DNA from 3 places in the Acetobacter zythi genome. Region 3 is predicted to be linked to each of the others. Evidence: riboswitches for the same ligand, from Rfam matches in the RefSeq annotation. Region 3 holds a riboswitch; each other region holds the start of a gene.

Region 1 (6,245 bases), on a different contig from region 3:
TTCCTCCACCCCGGAGGAGAAGGTCAGCCAGTAGGGGTGGTAGCTGACAATCAGCCCTGTCAGGCGGCTTAGGCACAGGCGCAGGTTGCGCACGCGGTTTTGCATATCCGGGTCGTCTGCTGCGGCAAATTCTATGGCGGGGGTCAGGCCGCTCATATTAGCCAGTAGCTTACTGCGACTATCATAGATCGGCTGGCCAAATCCGCGAAAAGCCGCGTTCGCACTTTGGGCTTTCTGTTCCTGTTTTTCCAGCGTGCTGGTCACTGTGGCGTCCAGCGCCTCGGGCGTGGTGCGTTCGCTCTCGGCTTTATGAAACGTTCTGGCGTGCAGAACCGTGTCTCTGAATGCCTGACCGAGTTTGTGCAGAACCGTGCTGGGTTTGCGTGGAGATGTGACCATAAATACACAGGCTGTCACCACAATACCCGTTGTCACCACGGACAGGCGGCTCATGGCGGACAGAAAAATACCATCGGGGTTGGCAAAGGCGGGGGCTGCAATAATAACAATGGTGTACCCGGTCAGCACGGCCGCATACGCGCGAAAAAACCGCAAAAATGTGGCCACCATACAGGCAAGACCCACAAAAACGGACAGCACCGCAAAATACAGAACGGGTGACTGCACAAACACAGCCATGACCCCAACACTAATTGTAGCCCCGATCAGGGTGCCAATAATACGCCAGATACTTTTGGAAACCATGGCCCCAACCGTGGGGTTGGAAACAATAAGCACCGTTGTTGCCGCACTGAGCGGGGACTGAAGCTGAAAAACAAAGGCCAGAAACAGCGCAATGCCAATGGAAAGGAAAACCCGCATGGTATAGCCCGCCGTGGCGACAAAGCCATTCCAGCGTGCATCATCCGCAAAAAATGCGGGCGCAACACGGGTGTTGACCCATTGCAGGAGCGGGCCGGGCCGGGCAGGCAGGTCAGAGCGTGTGGGCATGGTGCGCTTCAAGCAGGGTGGAAAGGGTGTGGGTGAGGGTATCGGCCTGAACGGGGGGGAGGGCACGCCGAATGTCACGCTCCAGTTCGGCGGCAATATTATGGAACAGCCTGCATTGTTCCTGCCCTAAATCTGTCAGGAACAGGCGCTTGGCGCGGCGGTCCTGCGCATCGGGCTGGCGGGTGATGAAGTTTTGTTTTTCCAGCAGGTCCAGAACACGCACCAGTGCCGAGCAGTCTATGTTCATGGTCTGGGCCAGATCGCGCTGGGTGGCGCCTTCTGACAGCATGCGCAGGTAGGCCATGGGGCGCATGACGGCCAGAGTCATGCCATGCGGGCGCAACGCCCGGTCCAGACGGGTGCGCCATAGCGTTGCCAGCCGCATAACCCGGAAGGTCAGCGCCATGCCGGGAAAGTGCGTCTCATCCAGTGCTGCTGTGTTGCGCTGGTCAGTCATGCGGCCCATTAAATTAGTGTCATTATAGTTGATATAAAAACTATATGCGTAAAATAGGACAACCCTCCGTATGGGTCAATCATGTTCCGTACTCCACAGTGCGCGCCTGTTTGGCTTATGCGCCGCAGGTATGGCCCGCCACATGGGCGCATAGCTTGAACCGACACGGTTTTTGTGCGCATCATGCGCGCACTTGATGGTGCCCCCTGATCGGGGGTGAAAAGGGAAGATCGGTGCAAAACCGTCGCTGCCCCCGCAACTGTAAGTACCCATCACGTTCCGCTCAGGCCCTGCCTGAGGGACCGCCACTGGTTCCGCCAAGGAATCGGGAAGGCCCGGAACGGCGCTCTGCTCCAGCCAAACGCCGGGGCAGGTAGGGTACAAGCCAGGAGACCTGCCATCACAAGTCTATAAGGCTGTTCCTTGGGGAATGGCTGCGTTCTGGCGTTGTTTGCTGGCGGGGTGCCCGGCGGGCACGAATGCACCCATTGGTGCGTTTTCTTTGCCATATGCGTGGCAGAGGGCTGGTTGTGACTGCCCCCATGCCTGCCATTGCTCCGCCATATGGAAGAATGGCCTGTTGGAAAGACGCATGACCGCGGAACACGCCTCGCTTTCTCCTTCCGATAATCCGGCACATGCCGGGCCACCTGTGCTGCATGTGTGCGTTACGTGCAGGCGCGGTGGGCCTGCCATGGACTGCCCGCCGGGTGCGCAACTGCTCGAACGCCTGCAAAACCTGCTGGATGCGGAGCGGCTGGCAGACCTGGCGCCATCGGCCACGCTGCGGCCAGTGGCCTGTCTGGCCGCGTGTGACCGTGGGTGTACAGCGGCCATTGCCATGCCCGAGCGCTGGACGTGGCTGCTTGGCCATCTTGGGGAGGAAAAAGCAGAGGATATTCTGGCTTTTGCCCGCCTGTACGCGGCTTCCGCCAAAGGGACCGTCATGCCATCGCGCCGCCCTGCATCGCTGGCCAATATGGTGCTGGGGCGTGTGCCCGCAACGCTTTACAATGAACAGGAAAAACCATGACCGCAGCCAGAACACGTGTGCCCGTAACCATTATTACCGGTTTTTTGGGGGCTGGAAAAACCACCCTGCTCCGGCATCTGCTCAGCCGCGCGCAGGGGCACCGCATTGCCGTGGTGGTCAACGAATTCGGCTCCCTCGGGATTGATGGCGAAATCCTGCGTGGTTGCGGGGTGGAGGGCTGCCGCGAGGAAGATATTGTCGAACTGACTAATGGCTGCCTGTGCTGCACCGTGGCGGATGACTTTTTGCCCACCATGGAAGCCCTGCTGGACCGGGCCGACCCACCCGAGCATGTGGTGATCGAAACATCAGGTCTGGCCCTGCCCAAGCCCCTGCTCAAGGCTTTTGGCTGGCCCACGGTGCGTAACCGCATGACCGTGGATGGTGTTGTGGCCGTGGTGGATGCACCCGCCGTGGCCGCCGGGCGCTTTGCGGATGACCCGCAGGCGGTGGAAGCACAGCGGGCGGAGGATCCCTCCTTGGACCATGACAACCCGTTGGCCGAAGTGTTTGAAGACCAGATTAACGCTGCCGATCTGGTGGTGCTGAACAAGACGGACCTGCTGGATGCAGCACAGCTGGCTGCTGTTGAGCAGGATATTCGCGACCATGCGCCCCGGCCCATACAGATCGTGCGGGCAATGGAAGGCAAGGTGGACCCCGCCGTGCTGCTGGGTATTGGGGCTGCGGCCGAGAGTGATCTTGCCGCCCGTCCCTCTCACCACGATGCGGAGGATGGTGAGCACGAACATGATGATTTTGAAAGTTTTGTGGTGGTCGTGCCCGAACAGCAGACGGTGGATGAGTTCCTGACCACCTTGCAAAACACCGCACGCAGCTTTGACGTGTTGCGTATGAAGGGGTTTGCCGCCGTGGCGGGCAAACCCATGCGGCTGGCGGTGCAGGGGGTGGGGAGCCGCTTCAGGCACGAATTTGACCGGCCTTTGGCCACCACCGAAGAACGCACGGGTCGCATTGTGGTCATTGGGCAGAAAGGTCTGGATGCGACCGCCATTGCCACTGCCCTTGCTGGCCATCTGGCCACGTAAGGGGGGCGGGCATGCACCTTCTGGTCCGCGAAAACCGGACGCTGGATGAACAGGACACCGCCGAAGATCTGGGGTTGCCCGGTGCGGATATTGTTGTCCTGTCCTTTACAGAGAGTGATCTGCTGGGGCTGCGCCATGCGGAGCAGCAGATACGCGGCAAAGAAGGGCATGCCTCCCTGCCTTCCGTGCAGGTCACAAACCTTGCGCGCCTGCGGCACCCCATGTCGATTGACCTGTATGTGGAAAGCACGTTGCAGGGGGCCAGATGTGTGGTGGTGCGCCTGCTGGGTGGGGTGGATTACTGGCGATATGGTGCGGAGGAACTGGCTGCATGGGCGCGTGAGCAGCAGGTGCCCGTGGTGTTTTTGCCCGGTCATACCGGGTGTGGCGGTGCAGGGCAGTCCGTAGGAGCAGAGGCGGATGACACCCGTCTGGAGGACTTGTCGTACGGTGTGCAGGCAGCACAACGCCAGCGCCTGAACGGTTTTTTTGCTTATGGCGGGCCAAACAACATGGCCGCCGCCCTACGCCTTATGGCAACCCTTGCCAATGGTGGGGAGGAGGATGGCGCACAGCCCGAGCCTCTGCCTGCATGGGGTGTTTACCGCACCTACCCCGCGCAGCAGGGGAGGGGGGACTATTCGGCAGTTCTGGTCTTTTACCGTGCGCATCTTCAGGCATCGGACATGGCCGGGCTGGAACGGCTGGCCGAGGTTCTGGCCGGGCAGGGGTGCCGCGTGGCGTTGCTGTTTGTCACATCTCTTAAGGATAAAACCGTAGCGGAGGGCGTGGCCGGGTATCTGCGCCGCGCACAGCCCGATGTGGTGTTGAACGCCACCTGTTTTTCCGCACGGGGTGGGCAGGGGTTTTCCGCGCTGGATGGGGCGGATGCGCCCGTGTTGCAGGTTTTGCAGCCCGGTAGCACGCAGGCTTTGTGGGCCGGTAGTGCACGCGGGCTGGGGCGCTCGGACCTTGCCATGCAGGTGGTATTGCCCGAACTGGATGGCACAATTGCGACATTCCCCATTTCCTTCCGTCAGGAGGAAGCACCGGGGCTACCAGCGCGACGTGTGGCGTATGAGGCGGGTATTGCCATGGTGGCGGCACGCGCCATGGGCTGGGCACGGCTGCGTAAAAAACCTGTAGAGCAAAAGCAGGTTGGCATTGTGCTCTCGGATTACCCCGGTGCGGGGCTGGAGCACACACGTGCGCATGTGGCCCACGCAGTCGGTCTGGACGGGTTTGCCAGCCTGCACAACATTGTGCAGCACATGCAAAAACAGGGGTATTGGGCAGGCGGGCAGCCGGTGCCAACAGCACAGGACCTGACCCGCCTTATGGCCCACCAGCCCGCGCAGGTGGTGTTGTCTGTTGCCGAATATCAAAAGCTGAGTGCAGGGCTGGATACGGATTTTATGGCGTCCGTTACAAAAGCATGGGGCCAGCCCGAGCAGGATGGCGCGGTAAAGGAGGGGGCCTTCCACCTGCGTTTTGCAACGCTCGGCCACATAACCCTTGCCGTACAGCCGGACCGGGGAAAGGCGGCTGAGCGTAAAGCGACCTACCATGACCCGGATATACCGCCATGCCACGCCTATGTGGCGTTTTACCTGTGGTTGCGTAATGTTAAAAAACTGGACGCACTGGTGCATCTGGGTACGCATGGCACGCTGGAATGGCTACCGGGCAAGGCAACGGCTCTTTCCCCCAACTGTGCGCCTGCGGTGCTTACGGGGGGCATGCCGGTTATTTACCCCTTTATTGTCAACAATCCGGGGGAGGCCGCCGCTGCCCGCAGGCGTTTGGGCGCTGTAACCATCGGGCATATGACGCCCCCTGTCATGCAGACCACCCTGTCGGGCGATATGCACGAGCTTGAACGCCTGATTGATGAATATGCGGAGGCCGATGGGCTGGACCCCCGCCGGGGCGCCCTGTTGCGGGCGGATATTCTGGCCCGTGCCACCCGCACGGGTGTTCTGGCCGAAAGCGGTGTCCGGGCGGGTGAGTTGGACGAAACCGAGGCTCTGGCCCGGCTGGATGCGTATTTGTGCGATGTCAAGGATCTGCAAATCCGTGATGGCCTGCATGTTTTTGGCAAAACCGCACCGCATGCCGCACCTTTGGTCCAGACCATTGCACAGGCCTGTGGCAGGCAGCAGGACCCGGCCTTTGTGGCCGATGTGACCCGGCGCATAAACCTGTGTGGCACGGCGGAAATGCACGCCTTGCTTGCTGCCCTTGCCGGGCAGCCGGTGGCGGCGGGGCCTGCGGGTGCGCCCACACGCGGGCGTATTGACGTGCTGCCAACCGGGCGTAACCTTTTTACACTGGACCCGCGCGCCCTGCCCACTCCCTCCGCTGTGGTGCTGGCTACCCGAATGGAGCAGTTGTTGCTGACCCGCCACCTCCAGGAACATGGCGAACCGCTGACCCGCCTTGTTATGGATATGTGGGGGTCAGCCAGCCTGCGCACGGGGGGCGAGGATCTGGCGCTGGCCCTGCGCCTGATGGGGGTGGAAGTGCAACGGGCTGCGGGTACGGGCCATGTTTGCGGGTTTGAGGTTATTCCCCTGCCCGTGCTTGACCGCCCGAGGGTGGATGTCACACTTCGTATTTCCGGCCTGTTCCGTGATGCCTTCGCTGACCAGATCGCCCTGTTTGATCAAGCAGTCAGCGCGGTAGCAGCCCGGCGTGAGCCGGAGGGGTGGAACCCCCTTGCCGCACAGGCCAAGGGGTTGGAGGGCGAGGCCCT
Region 2 (6,245 bases), on a different contig from region 3:
ACGCAGGAAGGCAACAGGCCACGCCGCTGCATCCAAAATGGAAATGCAGACATTCACGCCCATCCGCTGCGCCTCGGCATGTGCTGCCTCCAGCATGGCGGTTGCTATTGTTGCTTTCATGGTCCTTACACCTCTTTTGCATAAAGGGGTGTACGTTAGCCCGACTGCTGGAGAAGGGAATAAGCAAAAGAGGGCAAAGCTTATTTATTCAATATTATTGAACATTGAGTTGTTCGAGCGCGCGCATCATCATCCATGCAAGCCTCATCAACCTGTGTTGCGGAAACCTCGCGGGCGGGCCGGTCAGGCACAGGCTTGCCCTGACCTCCCCATTCTCGCGCCACGGAATGGCAACACCGTTCAGCCCCGGCCTGTATGCCTCCATATCCAACGCATAGCCTTTTATGCGGACATCCTCGATCCTGCTCAGCACATCCACATCCAGGGCATTGGCTCGGGTTGCCAGCACCCGCTTACCCAACCCCGGCACACAGGCCAGAAACACCCACCCAACGGCTGACCCTTCCAGATTTTCGCGCCGGGGCATGGTGGCCAGAGCAGGGCAAAGCCCGTTGGGGTCTACAATATCCAGATACGTCGCCTGATCCCCGCTGGGGACCGCCAGCCATGCCGTGGCGCCACTTTTGTGCGCCATAGCCTCCAGCACCGGGCGCAGGCGGGCGCGCAGCAGGTTGTCATCCCCCGCAATACGCGCGAGGTTGAGGATGCGCCCACCCAGATGATACCGCATATCTCCCGACCGGCGCTGGACGTATCCCAAATGGTCCAGCGTTTGCAAAATATTGTGTACTGTTGTTTTGCCTATGCCAGCAATACTGGCAATCTGCTGCAAACGCGCACCACCACCCTGCTGGGCAATAATTTCCAAAATGGCAGCAGAGCGCTCTATGGACTGAATGAGCTTTGGCGTTTTGCTCATGGCGTATTCCTGTTGCCAAAGGGGTTTAGCACATCCCGCCCATATTATACCGTGCGCCCTACAAGTTCATCAGGGCTGAACGCCACAAAACCTTCCGGTGCGGTCCTATCAGGCGGGAAGACCGCTCAGGGCCAGCCTGAGTGCAAAATAGAAGAACACGCCCCCCGTCAGCATATCCAGTACGCGCACAACCTTGGGGGTGGACAGAACACGACCAAGGGAAAACGCCAAACAGGCCAGAGCCGCATACCATGCCACAGCCATAACCACCTGCACCCCCGCCAGCAGCAAGGAATAGCTGACACGCTCCACACCTGCGGGAATAAACTGGGCAAAGGCTGTCAGGTCAAACACACCCACCAGTGGGTTCAGGCAGGTTGTCAGCAAACCGCGCTGATACCCAGCCCCCATACTGGTAATCTGGCGCGCCTGCGCGGCCCCCTCCGCCTGATCATGAACGCCAGCAGAGGGCATAAGCAGGCGGATACCCAGATAAGCCAGATAAAAAGCACCAGCCCATTGGAGCGCCAGATACAACGTGGGGGATGCCGCCACCAGTGCACTGACCCCAAACGCCGTGCCAACACCCCATATGGCCAGCCCCGTGCCGGTACCTAGAGCCGCCCCCAAGGCCGCCTTATGCCCGACATTCATGCCCAGACGGATAACAAGAGCGGTTTCGGTCCCCGGTGTCAGCACCAGAACACCCCACGCTGCGGCAAAGCTCAGTATGGGCAAAAACGTATGGGGCATAACCTGATCCTGCTCTGTATATCGGGCAACATAGGCCACCATGCGGGCCATAATGGCCAACATGGAAGACGGCCCATGTGTAAAAGAGAACAGGAAACAAAAAAAGCCCGAGGCAGGCCAATAAAAAGGCCGCTATGGCTCCCCAGCCTTACCTGCCGCCATACAAATCCATGGCCATACGGCGTGCCCCCACAAGGTGCTGTACAGCCACATAAGCCATGACCATGGCATGCCCGGACACAGTCTTTTCCGCCCCGCTCCGCCCCGGCGCAAAACGGGCTTGCATGACCAGACTTTGCGTCTGCTCCAGCATTATACGGAACTGTGCCTCAAGCTGCTGCCCTCTTGCACGGTAAGAGGCGGGAAGGTCACGCACGAACAGCCCGAACATATGTGCCCCGGCCTGTTGCAAGGCGGCCTCTTCCGCCAGTGGTGTAGCATTCCCTAGCAGGGCCAGAACCTCGGCCCTGTCCGGCGCACTCCGCAGCACATGGTGCAACAGTGGATGCTGGCCGTCCGCCCCGTACGCTGATCGGGTGGAACATGGGGGAAAATACGGGTTAAAACCCGGCATAACATAACGTGACATCAGTCATCTCAGCCCCCGGTCGGCCCCGCCCGGTGACATGGCATGCAAAGACGAAGGCAGGTCTCCTGACTTGCAGATACGCCTTGCACCCTGCCTTCCCGGTTATGCACCAGTGGCTGCCCCTCAGTTGGGGCAACGGGTGTGGGCTTCTGCCTACAGTTGCGGGTACAGTCTCCGACTTGCTCCATAATGGCGCTGACGGTGTTCCCTTTTCATCCGTTCGCACGGAACCTTCGACCAATGGGGTCAGGCTATAACCCCATGCACCAACTGCCGCGAGCAAAAAAAAAGGAAGCGGCCGCTCCCTACACCGGAGCACCCAGCATACCCACGCGCCACCGGCCGGCGTGGCAGGTCAACAGGCTATAACTCAGGGGCGGCACATCCACCCGCGCGGCATGGGCCAGACCCACAGGACCACCCGGATACAACACGTGCAAAACCAGATTCCGCACAACAGCAGGGCGTGCCAGCACCACTGCAACGGGCGGAGTCTGGCTGAGGCTACCCAACCAGAGGGCTATCCTTTGGGAACTGCCAGCAAAACTTTCCCCCCCGGGTGGGGCAAATGTTGCATCGGATAAAAACGCAAGCTGTTCCGCTGGCCCCAGCACTTGCAAGCTTTGACCAGACCATAAACCATAATCTCTGTCCCGTAGGGCCGGTTGTGGTTGCAGCATATGCCCCTCAGCACCAGGTGCTGTAACATCTGGAGCATAATACACGGTAAGCTGGCTGATGGATGGCAGGTAAGCCGCCACTTTTTGCTGGTCATAGCCATTTGCAACCTGCTCGGCCCCATTCGGCAGTTCCCCTTTACGCACAGCCGGGGGCAACTCAGACGCACAGCAAAGCAGCTTCAACACACCAACCTTTCCTGCATTGGCCCTTGGTCCAGGGGCATCGCCATAACTGCGCAATTTGCCAGCATGGCGCAGACACCCTACACCATCAGACATTATTTGACCGCGATTTCAAACCGAGAATCGGATGCCCTCCCCTCCCCGCCTTTTATCCAGTGCTCTGTGTTCCCGTTTTTCATGGGTAGCGCTCTGTGTGGCTTTTTCTGGCTGTGCGGCCCCCATTACCGTGCAACGCCTGAGCCTGACGGACAGCTACAAGGAACGAAGCCAGAGCACGCTGAGCGGGCAGACCCTGAGCAACACCACCCGCATTGTGCTTGAGCGCCAGAACCTGTTGCCCAAATGGAAAAAAAATCCGGCACAGGCTTTGGCCATCCTGCGCGCCAGCACACAGGCGCAGTTTTATACACCCGATCTACAGGACCAGCTTTTTGCTCTGGCGGAACTGCACTACCTTATGGCCCGCCAGAACACGGACCGTACGGCTTTTATGGCTGCCGCGCTTTATGCCTACGCCTACCTGAACCCCGATGGGCCAGAACACGCAAAACCCAACCCGTATGATGTGCATTTTCGGCAAGCCTGCGACATATATATGTTTGGCCTGACCGAAGCGCTGGGCAACCCGGTTAATGTGACACCGCAACGCTGGACGCTGCCATTTGGAACACTCGACCTGTCCACCGACCCCGCGCAGACACAATGGTATGGCTACACCCTGACCGACTTCCGCCCCACCGCACGCCTGTCTGTGCGTGGGATCAAAAACATTTATCGCAAGGCGGGGCTGGGGGAACCTCTGGCCGCGGTTCCACGCCCACCGGCCAATAGCCAGATTTCCTTTTCCATTACCGACAAGCTGCGTATTCCCGTTAACCTTCTGCTGGACATTCCCACCCCCCGCCAGCAGATTTTTACAAACCAGATTTCTGGGCGCCTGACACTGGCAACCATTGACAGAACATCCAGCCTGCCCACAACAGACGGCGTTATTCCCCTCCAATATGACCAGACCGCCTCCCGCGCGATCAGCCTGAGCAATGCGGTGGACTGGTCTGTGGAATACAAGGGTTTTCTGGATGGCAATCTGTTTAACAAGCGTGCGCAGCTTATTGCCATAGAACCGCACCAGTATGGCCACAGGCCCGTCGTGCTTGTGCATGGCACGGCATCCAGCCCCGGACGTTGGGCGGATATGGTGAATGACCTGCTCGAAGACCCACAAATCCGGGAGCATTATGAATTCTGGTTTTTTTCCTATGCAACGGGCAACCCCATTCCCTACTCCGCCCTGCAACTGCGCGATGCCCTGAACCGCACCATTCATGATCTGGGCGGCACACAAGCCGACCCCGCACTGGGGCAGATTACCCTGATCGGGCACAGCCAGGGCGGGCTGTTGGCAAAAATGCTGGCCATTGATCCGCATGATGCCTTGTGGAAAGGGCTGACCCAGCGCTCCCTTTCCAGCCTCAATCTCTCGGCCAATGTACACCAGTTTTTGGAACGATCCCTTTTTCCCACCCCCATGCCTGAAGTCAAAAGTGTTGTGTTTATTTCCACTCCACAGCACGGCAGTTATCTGGCGGATTTTTCCATTGCCCATCTTATCGGGCGGATGGTCACCTTCCCCGCAGCCATTACAGAAGTGACCCAGCAAATCCTGCAGGGCAATACTGGTGCTCTTAAAGTGGATATGAGTCCCGGCCGCCTTGGCAGTGTTTATGGCATGTCCCCCCGCAGCGCATTCATACAGGCACTGGCCTCCGTGCCTGTTGCGCCAGATGTGCAAAGCCATTCCATTATTCCCGTCATAGGCAATGGCCCATTGAGTCATGCCGATGATGGCGTTGTGACCTATGCCAGCGCACATGACCCACAGGTGCAAAGTGAACTGGTTGTCCGCAACTCCGGGCATTCCACGCAGGCTAACCCCATTACCATTGCAGAAGTGCGCCGTATTCTGCTGCAACAACTGGCCACAACCCTGCCCGACATCCGCATGAAGGGCGATATGAACCACACCAACATCATGCGGATTGGTGGGGACTACGTCATTCCCGCGGCATGGGCAAAGCCACAACCATGACAAGGCCCCCGCGCACGCGCCGCCACACAAAACGCAGACTAACCGTTCCGACCTGCATGTTTGCAATTTATGCCTGTGCGGCCCTGTATTATTCCACGCTGGAGCCGGACCTGCTGCGCCTTGGAGCCACCGTGCTGTGTGGTGGGGTGTGCGCGGCAATCCTGTTCATACGTCAGCCAATGCGCCGCCTTGTAGCCCTAAGCGGTGTTGGCGTGTGTTTTGCCATCTGGTTCTACACCGACCGCCCCAGCAACAACCGTGAATGGGCCGGGGAATATGCCGTTCTGGCCGATGCCATACAGGATGGGCGCGTTGTGCATGTGCGCAATATCCGCGATTTTACGTATAAAACCGAAACCGACTACACCGCGCACTATTACAACGCAGACTTTAATCTGGACCACCTGGCCACCATAGACCTGATAACCTCCTACTGGGCGGGAGACAGCATTGCCCATGTGTTTTTATCCTTCGGGTTTGATGATGGCCGACACCTTGCCGTATCCATTGAAACACGACGCCAGAAAAAATTTGCCTATTCCACCCTTGCCGGATTTTTTCATCATTACGAACTCACTTACGTTACAGCCGATGAACGTGACCTGATTGGTGTGCGTACGGATATACGCAAAGAACGTGTGTATCTGTACCGCCTTGAACTCTCCGCCCAGACGCGTGAGGCCGTTTTTAGAAACTACCTGTCGGAAATACACATGCTGACCACCCAGCCCCGGTGGTACAATACGCTTATGGACAACTGCACAACGGAAATTCTGGCAAGGGCCAACGCCCGCACCCGCTACAGGCTGGACTGGCGGGTACTGCTAAGCGGGTACACAGCCTCCCTCGCCTACGATCTGGGGTTGCTGAACACACACTACGACTTTGCAACACTTCATAGACTCAGCCGGATAAAGCGGCCCGCAAACGCCATGCCAGATGCGAATTACTCTAATGAAATACGAGAATCCCTACCCCTCGCACTTGAGAATAAATAAAAACAAGGGTAAA
Region 3 (6,245 bases):
CCAGTCGGCTTCGGCGAGCGAGACATAGGCGATGCCCGCATCCGCCAGCACGCGCACGGCCTGCGTGTAGGTCTCCGCCGGATTGTCCTCCAGCAGGCCAAGATAGACACGCTCTTCCGTGGTCGTGCCGAACAGTGGGGAAAATCGCACGCCCAGCCTGTCGGGCGTAACCACGGCGGAGACGGCTTCGACCACCTCGCGCAGGAAGCGCAGGCGGTTGGACAGGCTGCCGCCATAAGCATCGGTACGGAAATTGGCGCGTTCGGATAGGAACTGGTTGATCAGGTAACCATTGGCGGCGTGAATCTCCACACCATCAAACCCGGCGGACAGTGCATTGCGTGCCGCCTGTGCATACATCTCCACCAGTTCATGGATTTCGGGAATGGAAAGTGCGCGCGGCATGTCGGGTGGGACCAGCTTTCCCGTGCCCGGTCCCGTGGGGATGAACACGTTCACGCCTGTTGCCGCAACCGCCGACGGGGCGATCGGCGCCTCATGACTAGGTTGCAAAGCGCGGTGGGACACGCGGCCGACATGCCACAACTGTGCAAAGATGGGCTGCCGCTTTGCGTGTACCGCATTGGTGACCAGTTTCCAGCCCGCGACCTGTTCAGGGGAGTAGATGCCCGGTGTCCAGGCATAGCCCTGTCCGCGGGGTTCGATCTGCGTGCCCTCGGTAATCAGGAACCCCGCCTGTGTGCGCTGCGCGTAATATTCGGCCATCAGCGTGTTGGTGATGTCCCCGGGTTGCGTGCTGCGGCAGCGTGTCAGGGGTGGCAGGAAGATCCGGTTTTCAAGGGACAAATCGCCCAGCCGCACAGGATCGAATAAAGAAGACGAAGACATGATCAACCTTGTTCACAAATGCAGGACATCCGTCCGGCCCGCGTGTAAACATTGACCCACCCTCTGGTGTGCGCAAGAACGCACATAAACCGCCACTAGTGTCAGGAATGATACCATGCCCCGCATTCGTCACACCACGCTGGCCTGTAGCCCCGGCTGCACGGTGGAAGCCACGCTCGAACTGTTTGGGGGCAAGTGGAAGGCGTTGATTCTGTATCACCTGTTCGAGGACGGGGTGCTGCGGTTTGGCGAACTGCGCCGCCGCCTGCCCAATGTCACACAGCGGATGCTGACCAACCAGTTGCGCGAACTCGAGGCAGACGGCCTGGTGTCACGCACCGTCTTCCCCGAGGTACCACCGCATGTGGAATACGCCCTGACCGATCTGGGCAAAACCCTGAAACCAGTTATTCAGGCACTCAAAACATGGGGAGATCGGTATGCGCATTCTCTCCAGCGGAACAAAGCTGGTGATTGAGATTGACCGCTAAGCATTATGGACAATTCCTGCAGCAACATACCTGTCAGTATAGCAGAAGCAGAGCGGACGGGCAGCAGTCGCCTCATTGCAGACGTGTTCGCATGAATGCAGTCATCCCGTAAGCGGACATTGTTTCATGAGTGATCGGCTAGTTTCAGTCCCGATGACATCGCATAATTTTTTGATTCTAAATTCGAGGCCACCATTCAAATGGCCTATGTTAGCTTTCCCTCTTCAGATCCTATGCCACTTCATCAAAGGTTTTCACCAGACATCAATTTCCGATGCACGATGCGTCCTCGACTGGTAAGGCGAGCGGCAGCACTGCCCCAGCGTGCGGAAAACCCGGCCGCGACATATCCCATCAATATCAATGATCCACGGATGGCGCCGCGATCCGCTCTGGGAATGCCATATTCACCATTTATCGGTAGAGAGAGAATAAAACGGCACTGTTCTTTTGTGAGATCTTTCGCAGCCAGATAGGACCTGGCCGCCCCGTTCTGGATGGGGAAATCCATAACATTACTCATGACCTGTCTCCTCTGGCTCAAACTCTTCAGGAAATCATAGTTTCAGCTTGCATCCACTGACTGACGTCGACCCTCTCGCCCTGAAACAAAGGAGAAGGGCGTAACAAGGAAAATCATGAAAATATTGATACAACTTGCACACGACAATACAGATCCATCGCAGCTTTCTGTGCACCAATCAGATTCTGAACCGCTATATAGGTTTGCACGTAACTTGCTTCCTGCACATGCGCTGGCCTGTCAGTCAGCGCCATCGCCATTTCTATCGCTGTGTCGAGAAGCGGCCTGAAATGTGCTTCCAGATAGTCACCACGCATCTGATGGTCTGTTGGTAGATTGGAAACAGTCATCTGGAAAAGATCATAGCCATTCTGCTGCAATTGTTCTTCTTCAGGTAAAACTGCATCTGTCCCCAGTAAAGAAATGACACAGGTTCGATCAGGCGCCAGAAGAATGATCTTTTCCAGCAAAGGATGAAAAGCGTGGGAAGGTGGTGCTATAAAAGGCAATCTCATAGTGCTGCCTTTTCTGCGCTTTCCGGTGCCTGACCACATCGCCTGAGCAGATTGCGAAGTTGATTGATAACAGGAAAGACTTCCCGATTGTGATCTCCACCGAGGTCTTTCCATGCCGCCTGTTCCAGCTCGACAATCTCGCGATCTTCAAAGAAGACGCGCTCCGTGAATGCGACCAGTATTGGCCAGGCAAGATCCAGTAAAAAAGGCACTTTCAATCGTTTGATCGACAACAGACCGAAAACACGGTTGGTCATTTGCTCACGGTCCTGTGGCACATACGAGATCCACAACTCCATCACGGGTTCCTCAATCCCCTGCGTTTCAATACGCAGGCTCTGATAGGGATAGTGTGTCCTGATGGTCATGACGTCCCGATAGGCAAAATCCCGACCATCACGGCGTCTCTGGCCGTAGATCAGCGCCTCACTCAAAGGCTGTTTGCCGCCGGTTCGTGCAAAGGTGTAGCGGGCTTCAACAAAATCATCACCGTGGTCCATTCCCAGAAACCGCGGCTTCATTTTTCCGACCAACCGACTGTGCAGGACCTGGTGATTCATATCCATCAGGTTTTCATGCATGAAACTGTAATGACAGTTCACCATCTGCCCGAAACGTCGCGTGCGATAACGCGTATCTCTCACCCTTGGAAAGTCAGGGAGCGGGACAATCTCTGCAAGAGACTGATCCCCCATGAAAACAAAAATAAGCCCGTCTTTTTCGCGACAGGCCCAACTTTTGAGACGCAGACATTGCGCTTCGGCAGAAACATTGGGCGAAACACATTGGCCGTCCCGATTATATCTCAGACCATGAGCGGGACAGCTTATCTGGTCACCACAAACCTTTCCTTTGCCAAGCAGAACCTGCCGATGGGCGCACAGGCCATCTAGCGCATAAGGAACGCCGCTTTTAGGACGTACGATGACGATATGCTGTCCTGCAAACCGGACATCGATTGCCTTTTCCCCTCCCAATTCACGGGACCAGGCGACAGGATACCAGAAATCCGGGTTGGTTCTGACACGTCTTAAATCAATCTGTACCGCGCACGCTGAATGGTCTGAAATTTGGTGGAGCTCGTTTTCCATTACCTCGACACTTCAACTGGCTCAGCGCAAAGGAAACAACGCAACCCAAGTCATGGAGCGTTATGTCGTCTCTCGCATTTTGTCTGAGCAGGTATAACTCGTTATCAATTACCGGACAGAATGCGTCAGTGTCCGCCGGCTGAACCGAAAGTTTCTAACGGATCAATGCTGTCAGCAGCACAAAAGCGTTGTCCATATATCGGTCAGGAATAACAGAGCAGAAGACCGTGTCCGGACAAGAGGCCACCGCCTGATTCATCAGGAACGACCGCGGCATAAGGCAGACAGGCATATATTCTCTCCTCCCTTCGGTCATCCCGCCCGACGGTTGGTGGCTGAGCAATGGCAGGTCTCCTGGCTCACGGATCATGGCCAACCGGTTCCAACCTTCCCGTTCCTATGAGAACAGTGGTTCACGTTCAAAGTGAACGAACCAGTGACATACCGCCTACAGTTGCGGGAGCAGCCTCCGACTTTGCTTCTGGCCGAATGTCTGACCAGAACATAACGGAGTTCCCTATTAACCCGCTCGCGCGGGACCATTGAAGCGTTTGCCTTTGCACCATGCCGCCAAACGCATCCAGAGTGCAAGCTGGAACATCATGGAGCGGCGGAAGGCAGATATCAGTTTTTCGTATGTAGACCATGCGTCTGATTGACCTGATTTCCCGAAGACAAACAGTGCGCTGATCAGTTTCCGGTGTCGTTCTTTCCGGGGACAACGCCGCCACATTTTACCATGAACAAAATTGATGTGTTTATGAAATCAAATCATTTCTACTCACGGATACGTTCAGGCATAAAGCTGCGATGACGATGACCACCACCGCCTGAGAGAGGCAGAAGCCAAACTGGGGATGCCATGCATCACCATTGTCCTCATTCTGGATTGGGGTGGAAAAGGGACACAGGACCACAATGATTCAGGACTCGACATTCAGTATCCATAGGCTCCGCTTCGATGAGAACTATCATCCTTCTGACAGGACGCGCCTTACGACCAATTTTGCCAATCTGGCGAGAGGGGAAAGCCGTCAGGAAAACCTGCGCAACGTGCTGCGCATGATCGACAACCGGTTCAATGATCTGGCGCACTGGGATAATGCCAACAGAGATCGCTACACTCTTGAACTTGAAATCGTTTCTGTCGAGATGGATCTCGCCTTTTCTGGCAAAAGCGGCAGCTTTCCTCTGATCGAAGTCCTCTACACAACAATTGTTGATAAAAACGCCAACAAACGGATAGAGGGCCTCGCCGGGAACAGTTTTTCCTCGTATGTGCGGGATTACGACTTCAGCGTGTTGTTACCGGCTTACAATAAAGAGAAAGCCGAATTCAGTGTCCCCCATAACTATGGGGACTTACATGGAAATCTCTTTAAAAGCGTTATGAACTCGTCTGCTTACAAGCAGAATTTCAAAAAACCGCCAGTCATCTGCCTCAGTGTTTCGACCAATCGTACCTATCATCGGACGGAAAATCAGCATCCTGTTCTCGGCGTTGAATATGAGCAGCGAGAATTTTCCCTGACAGACCAGTATTTTCAAAAAATGGGTATGCAGGTTCGTTATTTCATGCCGCGCAATAGTGCTGCACCGTTGGCCTTCTATTTTTTTGGCGATCTGCTGTCTGACTATTCTGCCCTTGAACTGATCAGCACCATCAGCGTGATGGAATCTTTTCAGAAGGTCTACCGTCCTGAAATTTACAATGCCAATTCTGCGGCGGCTGACTGTTATCAGCCAAGCCTGAATCATCAGGATTATTCAAACACCCGAATTGTCTACGACCGGGAAGAGCGGAGCCAACTGGCAACCGCTCAGGGAAAATATACGGAAGAAAATTTCATCTGGCCATATCACGATATCCTCGAACAGTGGTCTGCCAGTGACGCCGGCTGATCCATCAGAAAGACAAGGTCATCTCTCATGAAAACACTGCTCCCCACCTCAACGGCTGGTAGTCTGCCCAAACCCTCATGGCTCGCACAGCCTGAGACCCTGTGGTCGCCCTGGAAATTGCACGGAGAGGAACTGGTCGAAGGCAAACAGGATGCGCTACGCCTGACACTGGACGATCAGGACCGCGCTGGGATCGATATCGTCAGTGACGGTGAACAAACGCGTCAGCATTTCGTCACGACGTTCATTGAACATCTCAATGGTGTAGATTTCGAGAATCGCCAGACGGTCAAAATTCGCAACCGCTACGATGCGAGCGTGCCATCAGTCATAGGCGCTGTAACGCGCGAGAAGCCTGTTTTTGTCGAGGATGCGAAGTTTTTACGCACGCTGACGAAGAAGCCCATCAAGTGGGCGCTCCCCGGTCCCATGACCATGATCGACACGCTCCATGATGGCCACTACAAAAGCCGCGAAAAACTGGCCTGCGAATTCGCCAAAATTCTCAATCAGGAAGCGAAAGAACTGGAAGCGGCTGGTGTCGACATCATCCAGTTCGATGAGCCTGCCTTCAATGTTTTTTTTGATGAGGTCAATGACTGGGGCATCGCCACTTTGGAGCGGGCTATTGAAGGACTGAAATGCGAAACCGCCGTCCATATCTGCTATGGTTATGGTATCAAAGCCAATATCGACTGGAAAAATGCCCTTGGGGAAGAGTGGCGGCAGTATGAAGAGATCTTTCCCAAACTGCAGAAATCCAATATCGATCTGATTTCACTGGAATGTCAGAACTCCCGCGTTCCGATGGATCTGATCGAACTTATTCGTGGGAAAAAGGTCATGGTCGGCGCCATTGATGTAGCCACCAATG

The links. Region 3 has a riboswitch for cobalamin ahead of AABE20_RS05525 (aromatic ring-hydroxylating oxygenase subunit alpha). Riboswitches for the same ligand answer to the same signal wherever they lie in the genome.
Region 1: it holds a riboswitch for cobalamin, as region 3 does, so the genes downstream of both, AABE20_RS09970 (DUF1636 family protein) here and AABE20_RS05525 (aromatic ring-hydroxylating oxygenase subunit alpha) in region 3, are expected to answer to the same signal.
Region 2: it holds a riboswitch for cobalamin, as region 3 does, so the genes downstream of both, AABE20_RS09685 (hypothetical protein) here and AABE20_RS05525 (aromatic ring-hydroxylating oxygenase subunit alpha) in region 3, are expected to answer to the same signal.

The regions. Positions count from the first base shown of each region.
Region 1 covers NZ_CAWUEO010000023.1:275,938-282,182, forward strand. Annotated here, with positions in the region: gene AABE20_RS09960 (FUSC family protein) at 1-951, opposite strand, end outside; gene AABE20_RS09965 (MarR family winged helix-turn-helix transcriptional regulator) at 935-1,417, opposite strand; cobalamin riboswitch at 1,589-1,824, shown strand; gene AABE20_RS09970 (DUF1636 family protein) at 2,001-2,441, shown strand; gene cobW (cobalamin biosynthesis protein CobW) at 2,438-3,490, shown strand; gene cobN (cobaltochelatase subunit CobN) at 3,502-6,245, shown strand, end outside.
Region 2 covers NZ_CAWUEO010000023.1:217,404-223,648, reverse strand. Annotated here, with positions in the region: gene AABE20_RS09700 (GlcG/HbpS family heme-binding protein) at 1-120, opposite strand, end outside; gene AABE20_RS09695 (IclR family transcriptional regulator) at 215-940, opposite strand; gene AABE20_RS09690 (LysE family translocator) at 1,049-1,756, opposite strand; gene AABE20_RS09685 (hypothetical protein) at 1,842-2,282, opposite strand; cobalamin riboswitch at 2,321-2,532, opposite strand; gene AABE20_RS09680 (histidine phosphatase family protein) at 2,588-3,148, opposite strand; gene AABE20_RS09675 (esterase/lipase family protein) at 3,273-5,234, shown strand; gene AABE20_RS09670 (Lnb N-terminal periplasmic domain-containing protein) at 5,231-6,232, shown strand.
Region 3 covers NZ_CAWUEO010000010.1:10,326-16,570, forward strand. Annotated here, with positions in the region: gene AABE20_RS05505 (alkene reductase) at 1-849, opposite strand, end outside; gene AABE20_RS05510 (winged helix-turn-helix transcriptional regulator) at 965-1,327, shown strand; gene AABE20_RS05515 (hypothetical protein) at 1,585-1,863, opposite strand; gene AABE20_RS05520 (hypothetical protein) at 1,977-2,378, opposite strand; gene AABE20_RS05525 (aromatic ring-hydroxylating oxygenase subunit alpha) at 2,375-3,469, opposite strand; cobalamin riboswitch at 3,797-4,028, opposite strand; gene AABE20_RS05530 (DUF1852 domain-containing protein) at 4,388-5,371, shown strand; gene AABE20_RS05535 (methionine synthase) at 5,399-6,245, shown strand, end outside.